DNA from 2 places in the Amycolatopsis sp. cmx-4-83 genome. Region 2 is predicted to be linked to the other one. Evidence: riboswitches for the same ligand, from Rfam matches in the RefSeq annotation. Region 2 holds a riboswitch; the other holds the start of a gene.
What was found. A riboswitch is a leader RNA that binds a small molecule or an ion and turns the genes downstream of it on or off. The one in region 2 is predicted to bind thiamine pyrophosphate.

Region 1: linked by a shared signal. The riboswitch ahead of ACLJQM_RS18640 (thiamine ABC transporter substrate binding subunit) and the one ahead of thiC (phosphomethylpyrimidine synthase ThiC) in region 2 are both predicted to bind thiamine pyrophosphate.

The regions. Positions count from the first base shown of each region.
Region 1 covers NZ_JAEBEF010000005.1:597,667-604,459, reverse strand. The annotation lists gene ACLJQM_RS18670 (hypothetical protein) at 1-78, shown strand, start outside; gene ACLJQM_RS18665 (ArsR family transcriptional regulator) at 271-822, shown strand; gene ACLJQM_RS18660 (hypothetical protein) at 819-1,193, shown strand; gene ACLJQM_RS18655 (hypothetical protein) at 1,193-1,519, shown strand; gene ACLJQM_RS18650 (hypothetical protein) at 1,731-1,859, opposite strand; gene ACLJQM_RS18645 (4a-hydroxytetrahydrobiopterin dehydratase) at 1,935-2,219, opposite strand; TPP riboswitch at 2,252-2,359, shown strand; gene ACLJQM_RS18640 (thiamine ABC transporter substrate binding subunit) at 2,382-3,434, shown strand; gene ACLJQM_RS18635 (ABC transporter permease) at 3,410-5,035, shown strand; gene ACLJQM_RS18630 (ABC transporter ATP-binding protein) at 5,035-6,072, shown strand; gene ACLJQM_RS18625 (ABC transporter permease) at 6,042-6,793, opposite strand, start outside.
Region 2 covers NZ_JAEBEF010000002.1:568,160-574,952, forward strand. The annotation lists gene thiD (bifunctional hydroxymethylpyrimidine kinase/phosphomethylpyrimidine kinase) at 1-129, opposite strand, end outside; gene thiC (phosphomethylpyrimidine synthase ThiC) at 126-1,760, opposite strand; TPP riboswitch at 1,754-1,875, opposite strand; gene ACLJQM_RS07775 (S1C family serine protease) at 1,914-2,825, opposite strand; gene ACLJQM_RS07780 (glycoside hydrolase family 15 protein) at 3,029-5,194, shown strand; gene ACLJQM_RS07785 (peptide deformylase) at 5,237-5,815, opposite strand; gene ACLJQM_RS07790 (DUF3263 domain-containing protein) at 5,970-6,278, shown strand; gene ACLJQM_RS07795 (LytR C-terminal domain-containing protein) at 6,275-6,793, shown strand, end outside.

The DNA of each region.
Region 1 (6,793 bases), on a different contig from region 2:
CGCGCTGGTCAGCGACGCGTAGACAGTCCGCCCGCTGTCGTTGAACAGCCAGCTGCTCGCCAGCCGCGTCTAAGCTGACTCGTAGGTAGATGGCGCAACGACGGGTTGTTGCCACACTTCAAGTGTTCGCGGCGACGTGGTCGAGTTCCGCTTCAACGTCTGACGCACGCCTGGTGAGCAAGAACTACTGAGTGTTGCTTTCATTCGGCGCAGGGTATGCTGCGTCCAATGAAAGCTTCGCCGAGTTTGCTGCCTTTGCTGCGTTCGCGCATGCAGGGCGAGCTGCTGGCGCTGGTCCTGCTGCACCCGGAGCGCGAATACAGCATCACCGAGCTCGCCGAGGCCTGTGGTGTCACGCCGACGGCCGTGCTGCGCGAGGTCGAACGGCTCGTGAGTGGCGGCATCCTGGAAGATCGGCGAGTCGGCCGGAGCCGGCTTGTCAAAGCCCGCACGGACACCCCGCTCTACCGGCCGTTGAGCGAGGTCATCGCGGTCACCTTCGGGCCGCTGCCGCTGCTCGCCGAGGCTTTGTCGGGTCTGACGGGTGTGCACGAGGCCTACATCTACGGGTCCTGGGCCGCGCGCTACCGCGGCGAACCGGGCCCGCCGCCCGGGGACGTCGACGTGCTCGTCGTCGGTTCGCCTGACCCGGACGTGCTCTTCGACCTGGCTGAAGGCGTGTCGCGCCGGCTGGGCCGCGAGGTCAACGTCCACCGGATCTCGCCGGCCTCGTGGGCGGCAGGCAGCACGGATCCGTTTATCGTCAGCGTGCGTGAGCGTCCGCTGGTCCCGTTGTCCCTCGACCAGGAGCCATCCCGATGACCCCGTGGAACCAAGGGCGCGCCACGATCGACGCGCTCATCGCGCGCGGTTCGGATCCGGAAGGCGCCTACACGCTGGCGTACGACGGCGCCCGCCGGGCTTTGGCGGCCATCCTGCAGAACCAGGGCCTGCGTGCGACGAGCCGCGGTGGCCACATCGCCGTCTACGAAGCGGTTCTCGCGCAGCTCGATCCGCCGCTGGGGCCGCTTCTGCGTCCCTTCAACCGGATGCGGGTTCGGCGCAACGAAGTCGCCTACCGTTCTTCCGAGGCACCTTCGGTGACTGCTGAAGATGTGACAGCCGACGTGGCGAAGGTCGAGGACCTCATCGGGGTCGCGGAGAAGGCGATCCCGAACATGTCCCGCTACTGATGGTGAGCCGCCCGCTCACGCGGAACGAGCGCGAGACCCTGGAAGTCCTTCTCGCGGGGGACTTCCCGGGCGCAGCCGAACTGCGGGCGCAAGCCGTCACGGCCCGGGTGACCGGAAGCTGTGGTTGCGGGTGCCCGACCGTCGATCTCGAAGTCGATGCGGACGCGCCCACGTTCGAGGTCGCCGAGCGGGTGGCGGTCGAAGCCGACGTGCCGGGCGGCGGGCTCATCGTGTTCGTCGACGAAGGCCGGTTGTCGGCGCTCGAATACTGGACTGTCGAGGACGAGCCGCCGGCCGCGTTCCCGGCACCGGAAGAGATCCGTTGAAAACGCCGCCGCTCGAGAAGTCAGAGCGGCGGCGCGGGCGAACTCAGCCGAGCAGGCCCATCAGGGCGATGGTGATCAGCACCACCGCGGGGGCGAGGGCGTTGATCCAGGCACGCTGTGCGGAGGTGAGGGTGGCGGTGCTGTTCATGGCGTTTCCTAGGGCCGAAAACCGATGCTTCCGCCCTGCTCAGCGCGCTGATCTTGGCCTTCGTTAGCGGCTGTGATCGAACTCACCGGCATCCGGGTGACGGCGGCCCTTGGCGGTGAACCAGAGCACACCGCCGGCTGCCGCCACCATCGTCGCGAATGCTGCTGTGCCGACCACGATGGCCTGGGTCATGTCCGTCTCTCCTAGCAAAAGTCGTTTACCGAGAGACGTCGAACCGGTGAAAAAGTGCACTCAGAGTAACCAGGATCACAACGCCGAAAGCACCGAGTCGATCTCGGCCGCCAGGGAGAAGTCCTTCGCCGTCAGGCCGCCCGCCGAGTGCGTGCTGAGGCGGAACGTCAGGGTGCGCCAGCGGATGTCGATGTCCGGGTGGTGGTCGGCCGCCTCGGCGAGGACCGCCACCCGGTCCACCACCTCGATCGCCTGGGAGAACGAAGCCAGCTCCACCTCCCGGGAGATCACCGCTCCGGTACGCGTCCAGTTCGCGCCCAGTCGTCCGTCGGCCTCGGAGTCGCTCAAGATTTCCGTCATGTCTCCATGGTCGTCCGTCCTGGACTACGCTGCACGGTTGCCACGGGAGTCCGGTCAGCCGGGCTGAGAGGCGGGTCACCCCGCGACCGTTCGCACCTGACCGGATCATGCCGGCGAAGGGAGGGCTTCCTCTCCTCGTCCGGCGAAGTGCAGGAGGGGTAGATGAAACGCAGGGCTGTTCGCGCCGCGACGGCCATCGCCGTCGTCAGCGTCGTCGCCGCGGGGTGCTCGCTGTCGGACGGCGACGGTGGCACGCAGCAGACGCCCACCGTCACCCTCGTGACGCACGACTCCTTCCTGGCGCCGCAGGAGGTGCTCGACGCCTTCCAGAAGCAGTCGGGCATCAAGATTTCCGTGCTCAAGCAGGGCGACGCCGGATCGCTGACCAACAAGCTCGTGCTGACCAAGGCGAACCCGGTCGGCGACGTCGCGTACGGCGTCGACTCGACCTTCGCCTCGCGCGCGCTCTCCGAAGGCGTCTTCGAGCCCTACACCAGCCCGGAAGCCGACCGCGGGCCGCAGCGCTACGCCGTCGATCCCGAGCACCGGCTCTCCGCCGTCGACGTCGGGGACGTCTGCGTCAACGTCGACACGAACTACTTCGCCACCAAGGGGATCCCGGCGCCGTCGAGCTACGACGACCTGGCCGACCCGAAGTACAAGGACCTCCTCGTCGCCGAGGACCCGGCCACGGCGTCGCCCGGGCTCGCGTTCCTCCTCGGCACCATCGCGAAGTACGGCGAGTCCGGCTGGCAGGGCTACTGGACGAAGCTGAAGGCCAACGGCCTCAAGGTGGTCAGCGGCTGGGAAGAGGCCTACACCAAGGACTTCTCCGGCTCCGCGGGCAAGGGGCCGCGGCCGATCGTCGTCTCGTACGCGTCTTCGCCGGCCGCCGAGGTCGGCGACGACGGCAAGCCGCGCACCAAGGCGCTGCTCGACACCTGCTACCGCCAGGTCGAGTACGCCGGCGTGCTGGCCGGCGGCAAGCAGACCGAGAGCGCGCGCAAGGTCGTCGACTTCCTTTTGTCGCAGCAGTTCCAGGCGACCGTCGCGGCCAACATGTACGTCTACCCGGCGCGCCAGGGCGTCGACCTGCCCGCCGGCTGGGCGCAGGTCGCGCCGCTGCCGCAGAAGCCGCAAGCGCTGACGGCGGACCAGGTGCAGGCCGGCCGGGAGAAGTGGATCGGCGAATGGCGCACGCTCGTGCAGTCGTAGCTCCACCCCGGACCGCCCGCGGACTCGGCTTGGCGCTGCTCGGGCTGGCCCCGATCGGGTTCCTGGTGGTGTTCTTCGCCTGGCCCGTGCTGGCGATCATCGGGCGCGGGTTCGCCGAGGGCGGGCTCGACGTCGTCCTCGGCGACGCGCGGACCTGGCAGCTGGCCGGCTTCACCGTCGCGAGCGCGGCGGCGTCGACGGTGGTCGCCGTGGCCGCCGGGCTGCCGGTGGCGTTCCTGCTGGCCCGGGTGGAACTGCCCGGCGTCGGCCTGGCGCGGACCCTGGTGCTGGTGCCGTTCGTGCTGCCCACGGTCGTCGTCGGGCTGGCGTTCCGGGCGCTCTGGCCGGACGGCGGCGTGCTGCCGATCGTGCTGGCCAACGCCTTCTTCAACGTCGCGGTCGTCGCGCGCACGGTCGCCGGGCTGTGGGCGCGGCTCGATCCGCGGACGACCGACGCCGCCCGCGCGCTCGGTGCGTCCCCGTGGCGGGCCTTCCGCTCGGTGACGCTGCCCGCGCTGGCCCCGGCGGTCGCGTCCGCCGCGGCCGTGGTGTTCCTGTTCTGCGCCACCAGTTTCGGGGTCGTCCTGATCCTCGGCGGCGCGAAGTACCGGACGTTGGAAACCGAGATCTACCTGCGCACGGTCGACCTGCTGGACCTCTCGGGCGCGGCGGCGCTGTCGGTCATCCAGTTCGCGGCCGTGGTCGCCGCGCTGGTGCTCGGCGGGCTGGCCCGGCGGCGCAAGGACGGCGCCCGGATCGGCTCCGGCGGGCCGCGGCGGCCGAGAGGCGGCGAATGGTGGGGCGTCGGCGCGGCCGGCGTCGTGCTCGCCCTGCTGCTGACGCCGATCGTCGCGCTGCTCGCCGAGTCCGTGTCCACTGAGGACGGCTGGAGCCTCGCCGGGTACCGGGCACTCACGAGCACCGGCGAGAAGGGCGCGCTGCAGGTGTCCGGTTGGGACGCCGCGGTGAACTCGCTGAAGGTCGCGATCGACGCGACGCTGCTCGCGATGGCCGTCGGCGTGCTCGCGTCCGTGGTGCTGGTGGCGCTGCGGCGGTCGCCGTCGAAACCCGCGCGCGGGCTCGGGGAAACCATGGACGCCGTGCTGATGCTGCCGCTCGGCGTGTCCGCGGTGACCGTCGGCTTCGGCTACCTCGTCACGCTCGACGCGCTGCCCGGCGACCTGCGGACGTCGCCCTACCTCGTCCCGCTGGCCCAGGCGCTGGTGATCACGCCGCTGATCGTGCGGATGGTGCTGCCGGTGCTGCGCTCGGTCGACGTCCGGCTGCGGCAGGCCGCGTCGACGCTCGGCGCGAGCCCGCTGCGCGTGTGGCGCGAGATCGACCTGCCGCTGGCGCTGCGCCCGCTGGTCGCCGCCGCCGGGTTCGGCTTCGTCGTGGCGCTCGGCGAGTTCGGCGCGACCAGCTTCCTGGCCCGGCCGACGGCACCGACGCTGCCGGTGGCGATCGCGTCGCTGATGGGACGGCCGGGGGAGCTCAACAACCAGATGGCGTACGCCGCGTGCGCGCTGCTGATGCTCGTGACGGTGCTGGCGGTCGCGCTGATCGACCGGCTCGGACGCGGCCGGGTGGGAGAGTTCTGATGGCGTTGTCGGTGCGGGACCTGACCGTCCACTACGGAACGTTCGCCGCGGTGCGCGACGCCCGCCTGGACATCGCGGACGGCGAAGTGCTGGCCCTGCTCGGCCCGTCGGGGTCGGGGAAGTCGACGCTGCTGCGCGCGATCACGGGGCTCGAACCGGGCGCGCGCGGTTCGGTGAGCTGGGACGGCGAGGACCTCGGCGCGGTGCCGGTGCACAAGCGCGGCTTCGGGCTGGTGTTCCAGGACGGCCAGCTCTTCGGCCACCGCGACGTCGCCGCGAACATCGCGTTCGGCCTGCGCATGCACGGCGTGCCGCGCGCGCAGTGGGCGCCGCGGGTCGCCGAGCTGCTGGCGCTGGTCGGCCTGACCGGCTTCGAAAAGCGGCGCGTCACCGAGCTTTCCGGCGGCCAGGCCCAGCGGGTCGCGCTGGCCAGGGCGCTGGCACCGGAGCCGCGGCTGCTGCTGCTCGACGAGCCGCTGTCCGGATTGGACGCCGGGTTGCGCGAGCAGCTGGCCATCGACCTGGCGGAGCTGTTGCGGCGCAGCAAGATCACCGCGCTGCTGGTCACGCACGACCAGGAGGAGGCGTTCACGCTCGCCGACCGGGTGGCGGTGCTCGACGCCGGGGAGGTCCGGCAGGAGGGCGCGGTCCGGCGCGTGTGGCGCAACCCGGCCGACGACGACGTGGCCCGCTTCCTCGGGGTGACGACGTTCGTGGACGGCGTCGCGGCGGCCGGTGTGGTGCGCACGGCGCTGGGTGACGTCGCACTGCCCGATGCGGACGACGGTCCGGTGCGGCTGGGGCTGCGGCCGCACGCGCTGCGGGTCGCGGACTCCGGCGTGGCAGGAGAAGTGTTCGCGGCGGTGCACCGCCGCGAACACTCACGCCTGGTGGTTCGCCTCGAGGAATCCACTGTGGACGCCGTCGCGCCCGCGACATCGGACCTGCGCGCCGGGGACCAGGTGCACCTCGCACTGGACCCCGACGGGCTGGCGGTGGTCGGGATTCAGCCGTCGCGGGTCGAGAGGCGTGCGTAGGCCAGCGACAGCCCGATGACGATGTAGCACACCGCGCGCAGCGCGCCTTCGCCGAGCATCTGCGTGCCCATCGGGTCCTGCAGCACCTCCGCCGGTGCCATCGACCAGTTCTGCGTCAGCAGGAACGGGTGCAGCCAGTCCAAAGAGGACAGGAACCCGAGGATGGTGAACACGATGTCGGTCGCCAGGACCGACGCCACCACCAGCATCGGGTGCTCGGTCCAGCTGGAGATCGCCAGCGCGACCGCGCCGACCGCCCACAGCTGGAGCACCACCCAGCCCGCCACCAGCAGGATCCGGGCCAGCGCGCCGCCGAGCGACAACGTCGTGCCCGACAACGTGAACAGCGAATCCGTACCGTTGATGATCAGCCCGGTCACGACGCCGGTCACGCACATCGCGAGCACCGAGACGACCGACACGGTCGCGACGCCGAACGCCTTCACCGCCAGGAGCCGGCCGCGGCCGACCGGGGCGATCAGCCAGCCGCGCAGCGTTCCGTGCGCCGTCTCGCCGGCGATCGCGTCCGCGCCCGCCATGGCCGAGGCCAGCGGGAGCAGCAGTGCCAGCGACATCACGATCGCCGCGATCGGCAGGACGAACGCGTTGTTGACCGCGGACGCCAGCAGCGCGCCGCCGCCGTCGTCCGGGCCGCCGCCGCTGCCCGGCTGGTCGTCGACCAGGGTCAGGCCGATGCCGATGATCACCGGGATCAGGGCCA
Region 2 (6,793 bases):
CACGGTGACCGCGGTCAGCGCCACGAGCCCGTGGACGCCGTTGGCGAAGAACGTCCGCAGGTCGGCCTGGATGCCCGCACCACCGCCGGAGTCCGATCCGGCGATGGTGAGGGCGGTCCTCGGTGTCACTGCTGCACCACGGGCAGGTAGACCTTGTTGGCCTGCTCGCCGAACTCCGCCGACTTCTCCGCCATGCCGGCCTCGATGGCCTCCACAGTGGACAGGCCGTGCTCTTCGGCGTACTTGCGGACGTCCTGCGTGATCCGCATCGAGCAGAACTTCGGGCCGCACATCGAACAGAAGTGCGCGGTCTTGGCCGGCTCGGCGGGCAGCGTCTCGTCGTGGAACGAGCGTGCGGTGTCGGGGTCGAGCGAGAGGTTGAACTGGTCGTGCCAGCGGAACTCGAAGCGCGCCTTCGACAGCTCGTCGTCCCACTCCTGCGCGTACGGGTGCCCCTTGGCGAGGTCCGCGGCGTGCGCGGCGATCTTGTACGTGATCACGCCGGTCTTGACGTCGTCGCGGTTCGGCAGGCCGAGGTGCTCCTTCGGCGTGACGTAGCACAGCATCGCCGTGCCGTACCAGCCGATCTGGGCCGCGCCGATGGCCGAGGTGATGTGGTCGTACCCCGGCGCGATGTCCGTCGCGAGTGGACCGAGGGTGTAGAACGGCGCCTCGCCGCAGAGCTTCTCTTCGAGCTCCACGTTCTCCTTGATCTTGTGCATCGGCACGTGGCCGGGGCCTTCGATCATCACCTGGACGTCGTGCGAGCGCGCGATGTGCGTCAGCTCGCCGAGGGTTTCCAGCTCGGCGAACTGCGCGCGGTCGTTGGCGTCGGCGATCGAGCCCGGGCGCAGGCCGTCGCCCAGGGAGAACGTGACGTCGTACTGGCGCAGGAGTTCGCAGAGCTCCTCGAAGTGCGTGTACAAAAAGGACTCCTGGTGGTGCGCGAGGCACCACGCGGCCATGATCGAGCCGCCGCGGCTGACGATGCCGGTGACGCGCCGCGCGGTCAGCGGGATGTAGCGCAGCAGCACGCCGGCGTGCACGGTGACGTAGTCGACGCCCTGTTCGCACTGCTCGACGATCGTGTCGCGGTACACCTCCCACGACAGCTTTTCGGGCTCCCCGTTGACCTTTTCGAGCGCCTGGTAGATCGGCACGGTGCCGACCGGGACCGGCGAGTTGCGGATGATCCACTCCCGCGTCTCGTGGATCCGCTTGCCGGTGGAGAGGTCCATGATCGTGTCGGCGCCCCAGCGGGTCGCCCACACCATCTTGTCGACCTCTTCCTCGACCGACGACCAGACGGCCGAGTTGCCCATGTTGGCGTTGATCTTCACCAGGAAGTTCTTGCCGATGATCATCGGCTCGGACTCGGGGTGCTTCCGGTTGGCCGGGATCACCGCGCGGCCGCTCGCGACCTCGGCGCGCACGAACTCGGGGGAAACCCTTTCTCGCGCGGCGATGTACTCCATCTCGCGGGTGATCACGCCCTGCTTGGCCCAGCCGAGCTGGGTGTTGTGCTCACGCCCGTCGGCCCAGCCGGCACGCAGCCGGTGCAGTCCACTGTGGACGTCGATCGAGGCTTCCGGGTCCGTGTACGGGCCGGAAGTGTCGTAGACGTCGAAGTGTTCGCCGTTCGAGAGGTCGATCCGGCGCGCGGGAACGCGCAGTCCGGATTCCGTCTGGTGGAAGACTTTGTGCGAGCCGGTGATCGGACCCGTGGTGACGGAGACGTCTTTGTTTTCCAGCGTCGTCAACGACTTTCACTCCCTACGCCGGCATTACCCGGTCAGGTTCATGCGGTCGGTGACGCCTGCGAAACGCAAGTCACCCTCTCAGCCCGCCATGGCGCGAGCTCCCGCGTTGGTGTTGTGCCACCGACCATGCCACGCCGGGGCGCGATACTCAAGTCACCCGGCCAACTCGGCCGGAGTGGCGTAGACGTCGACCATGGCTCCGTTGCGCAGCACGGTGATCGGCAGTGCGGTGCCGATCACTTCCGCGAAGAGCCGGCGCTGGATGCCCTGGGCGTCCGACACCCGGGTGCGCCCGACGGTCAGCACGAGGTCGCCCGCCTTGAGGCCGGCCTGGTCCGCGGGGCCGCCGGAGACGACTTCGCGCACCCGCAGCCCGGCGCTCTGCCCGGTGCGCCCGGCGACGTCGTCCGGCAGCGGCGCGGGCACGCCGACGATGCCGAGGTACGCGCGCCGCACCCGGCCTTCGACGACGAGCGTGTCGATGATCCGCCGCGTCGTCGCGTTGATCGGCACCGCGAGCCCGAGCCCGACGCCGGCGACGGCGGTGTTGACGCCGACGACCCGGCCGGCCGAATCGGCGAGCGCGCCGCCGGAGTTGCCGGGGTTGAGCGCCGCGTCGGTCTGGATGACGTCTTCGATCACGCGGGTGGTGCGCCCCTGCCGCACCGGCAGCGCCCGGCCGAGCGCGCTGACCACCCCGGCGGTGACCGTCCCGGCGAACCCGAGCGGGTTCCCGACGGCGACGACGAGCTGCCCGACGACCAGCCGGTCGGCGTCCCCGAGCGTGGCGGCCGGCGGCGTTTCCCCGCGCGCCCGCAGGACGGCGAGATCGGACAGCGGATCGGCGCCCACGACGTCGAAGGGCACCTCGCTGCCGTCGGCGAAGGTGGCGACCCCGCGCCGGTGGTCGCTGACGACGTGGGCGTTGGTGAGCAGGTGGCCGTCCTCGGCGAAGACGACCGCGGACCCGCTCCCGCGCTCGAGCTGCACCCCGGCGACGTGCGGGGTCACGGTCTCGGCGACCGTGCTCACCGCGCGCGAGTAGGCGTCCATCGCGTCGTCCACGTCTCCACCTCGATTACACCGTTGCACCTACAACAAGTGTGCGCTTTCGCGGCCGTGAAGTCCGTTCGCTGGTCGTGAACCGCCGACCGGACCAGTGACGGTCAGTGGTTCACCGGATCGGACCACGCGCCGGTGAAGATCCGGCGGGCAGACTCCCCAAGCGCTTCTGTAACGGTGCAGAAGCGATCTTCTGTGGGGTTGATATGCGCAAACTCATGTTCGGCGCCCTCGCCGGGCTGCTGGTCACCGGGCTGATCCCGGGGATCGCGGCGGCCCAGGGGGATGCTCCGGGCGCCCCGGGCGCCCATCCCAGCTGGCTGCCCGCGAACAAGACCGGCTTCGGCACCGCTCATGACCGCTCGAGCAACGTCTGGTTCACCCTCCAGGGCGGGCAGCTGTCCGAGGTCTACTACCCGGACCTGTCGACGCCCAGCGTCCGCTCGCTGAACTTCGTCGTCACCGACGGCCGCAGCTTCGCCGACCTCGACCACGCGGCGAAGTCGCAGCAGGTCCGGCGGACCGACGACGACAGCCTGACCTACGAGCAGACCATCACCGACGACCAGCACCGCTGGCGCCTCCGCAAGACCTACGTCACCGACCCGGCCGCCACGACCGTGCTGGTGGACGTCGACTTCCAGTCGCTTACCGGGCGGCCGTACCAGCTCTACGCGATCGCCGACCCGGACCTCACCAACGACGGCTCCGACGACTCGGCCGCGCGCAAGGGCGACGTGCTCACCGCGCAGGACGCCGCGAACGCCGCCGCGCTCACCGCGAAGCCCGCGTTCACGAAGACCAGCGTCGGCTACGCGGGCAACTCCGACGGCACCACGCAGCTCACGAAGACCTTCAAGCTGAAGAGCTACGACACCGCCGCGAAGGGCAACGTCGTGCTGACCGGGCAGACGAGCGCCGACGGCCTCCGGAACCGGCACGTCACCCTCGCGCTCGGCATGGGCGCGAAGGCGCCGGACGCGCTCGGCAGCGCGCAGGCGTCGCAGCGCCGCGGTGTCCGCGACATCACGCGCGCGTACGACCGCGGCTGGGAGCAGTACCTGCGCGGGGTGAGCAAGCCGCCGTCGTCGCTGAAGACCGACGCCGAGCGCGACCTCTACAAGGCGTCGATGCTGACGCTGGCCGCGAGCGAGGACAAGCACCACCCGGGCGCCTTCATCGCGTCGCCGAGCATGCCCTGGCGGTTCGGGAACAACGACCCGGAGTGGTCGCCGTCCGGGACCTACCACCTGGTCTGGCCGCGTGACCTCTACCAGATCGCGACCGGGCTGGCCGCCGGCGGCGACCAGGGTGCCGCGAACCGCGCGGTGAGCTACATGTTCGGCACGCAGCAGCAGGCCGACGGGCACATGCCGCAGAACAGCCGGGTCGACGGCGTGCCGTACTGGACGTCGATTCAGCTCGACGAAACCGCTTTCCCGATCGTGCTGGCCCAGCAGCTCGGCCGCGACGACCTGTGGCCCGGCGTCCGGAAGGCCGCCGACTTCATCATCGGCTACGTCGGCCCGAACGGGCAGCCGGCGCCGTACACCCAGCAGGAGCGCTGGGAGGAGCAGGACGGCTGGTCCCCGTCGACCATCGCGTCGGTGATCGCCGGGCTGGTCTGCGCCGCGGATCTGGCTTCGCACAACGGAGCTTCGGCGGACGCCGCCCGCTACCTCGCCGCGGCCGACAAGTTCAAGGCCGACCTGCCGAAGCAGACGATCACCACGAACGGGCCGCTGTCGAAGGACCCGTACTTCGTCCGGCTGACCAAGGACGCCGACGCCAACGCGGGGACGACGTACAACCTCGGCAACTCGAGCGTCACGATGGACCAGCGCGCGGTCACCGACGCGGGCTTCCTCGACCTCGTCCGGCTCGGCGTCTACCGGGCCGACGACCCGGTGATCGAGAACAGCATTCGCGTCACGGACAAGGACATCGCGTTCACGACGCCCACCGGGCAGTTCTGGCACCGGTACACGAAGGACGGCTACGGCGAGCAGGCCGACGGTTCGCCGTGGGACTACACGTTCCCGGCCGGGAGCCGCACCACGTTCGGGCGGCTGTGGCCGCTGCTCGCCGGCGAGCGCGGCGAGTACGAGCTGACGCTCGGCGACCCGGCGTCGGCCGCGCGGCGGCTGCGTGACCTCGGCCGGGTGAGCAGCTCGGCGGAGACCATGCCGGAGCAGGTGTGGGACGAGAACCCGCCGTCGGGACAGACCGGGTTCCCGGTCGGCACGCCCAACGCGTCGGCGACCCCGCTGGCCTGGACGCACGCCCAGTACGTCCGGCTCGCGCAGGACGTCAAGGCGGGCTCGGTGCTGGAGACGCCGAAGGTGGTGCGCTGCCACTTCCTCGGCTGCTGAACCGGCGAAGGGCCCCTCGGAACCGAGGGGCCCTTCGCGGTCTCAGATGACGGCGCCGTCGTCCTCGGGGGTCTTCGGCGGCAGCCACTTGTTGCCCGGGACGCCCCACTTGTTGTGCTTGAGCATCTTCTTCGCCGCGCGGGCGTGCCGCCCGACCAGGCGGTCGAGGTAGATGTAGCCGTCGAGGTGGTCGGTCTCGTGCTGCAGGCAGCGCGCGAAGTAGCCGGTGCCCTCGACCTCGATCGGGTTGCCCTCGATGTCGGAGCCGGTCACCTTCGCCCACTTCGCGCGGCCCGTCGGGTACGACTCGCCGGGCGCCGAGAGGCAGCCCTCCCAGTCGTCGTCCGGGTCCGGCATGGTCTCCGGGATCTCCGACGTTTCGAGCTTCGGGTTGACGACGACGCCCTTGTGCCGCACGCCCTCGTCGTCCGGGCAGTCGTAGACGAACACCCGCAGGTCGAGGCCGATCTGGTTGGCCGCGAGACCGACGCCTTCGGCGGCGTACATCGTCTCGAACATGTCGTCGACGAGCGTGCTCAGCTTGCCGTCGAACTCGGTGATCTCCCGAGTCGGCTGGTGCAGCACGGGTTCGCCGGCGATAACGATGGGGTGGATGGTCACGACGACGCAGTTTAGTCGGACCCCTCTGGTAGACCTGCATCAGACCGTGACGCGCCGGGGTCGATGCCCACGTCGGCGGCCGCTTCCGTGGTTGAATGGCGCCCGCGGAAGAGCTAGGTCTGATTCGCCATACGCCCGATTGAGAGGGACTCGGATGGACGCCGCGGAGTCGATGGCTGAGCCGCAGCCGTCGCCGCCGAAGCCCGTGCCCGGCCTGACCGAACGCGAGGTCGAGATCCTCGCCTTCGAACGTCAGTGGTGGCGACACGCCGGGGCGAAGGAGAACGCCATCCGCGAACGCTTCGATTTGTCCGCCACGCGCTACTACCAGCTGCTCAACAAGCTGCTGGAGAAGCCGGAGGCGATCGAGGCGGACCCGATGCTGGTGAAGCGGCTGCGCAAGACGCGCGCCGCCCGGCAGCGCAAGCGAGGCGCCCGGCGACTGGGGATCGAGCTGAAATGAGTGTGTTTTCGGGTATGTCCCGGCCGATGAAGGCCGCGGGCGTCGCGTTGATCGGCGTGGCCATCGTGGCCGCCGTCGTCGGCGGGATCTCCGCGCTGAGTGGTGACGGTTCCAATGAAGCCGGGCCGAGCGGCACGTCGTCGGCGAACCCGCCGGGTACCTCGGGCGGGACGTCGGCGCCGCCGGCCACGTCGTCGACGGCCACCCCGCCGTCGACGTCGGCGAACCCCACGTCCCCGGCGCCGCCGACCACCCCGCCGCCCGGCGGCCAGCCCACGCAGGGCCAGCCGGGGCAGGGCCAGCCGGGGCAGCCGGGTGGTGACCAGCAGGCGTCCAACAAGTGGGTCACCGTCCGGGTGTTCAACAACTCGACGATCAAGGGCCTCGCCGCCCGCGCGAAGGACGACTTCGCCGGCGCGGGCTGGAACGTCACCGAGGTCAGCAACTATTCGCAGGGCGTCATCCCGGCGACCACGGCGTACTTCCGCCCGGGCACCGACGAGGAAGCGGCGGCC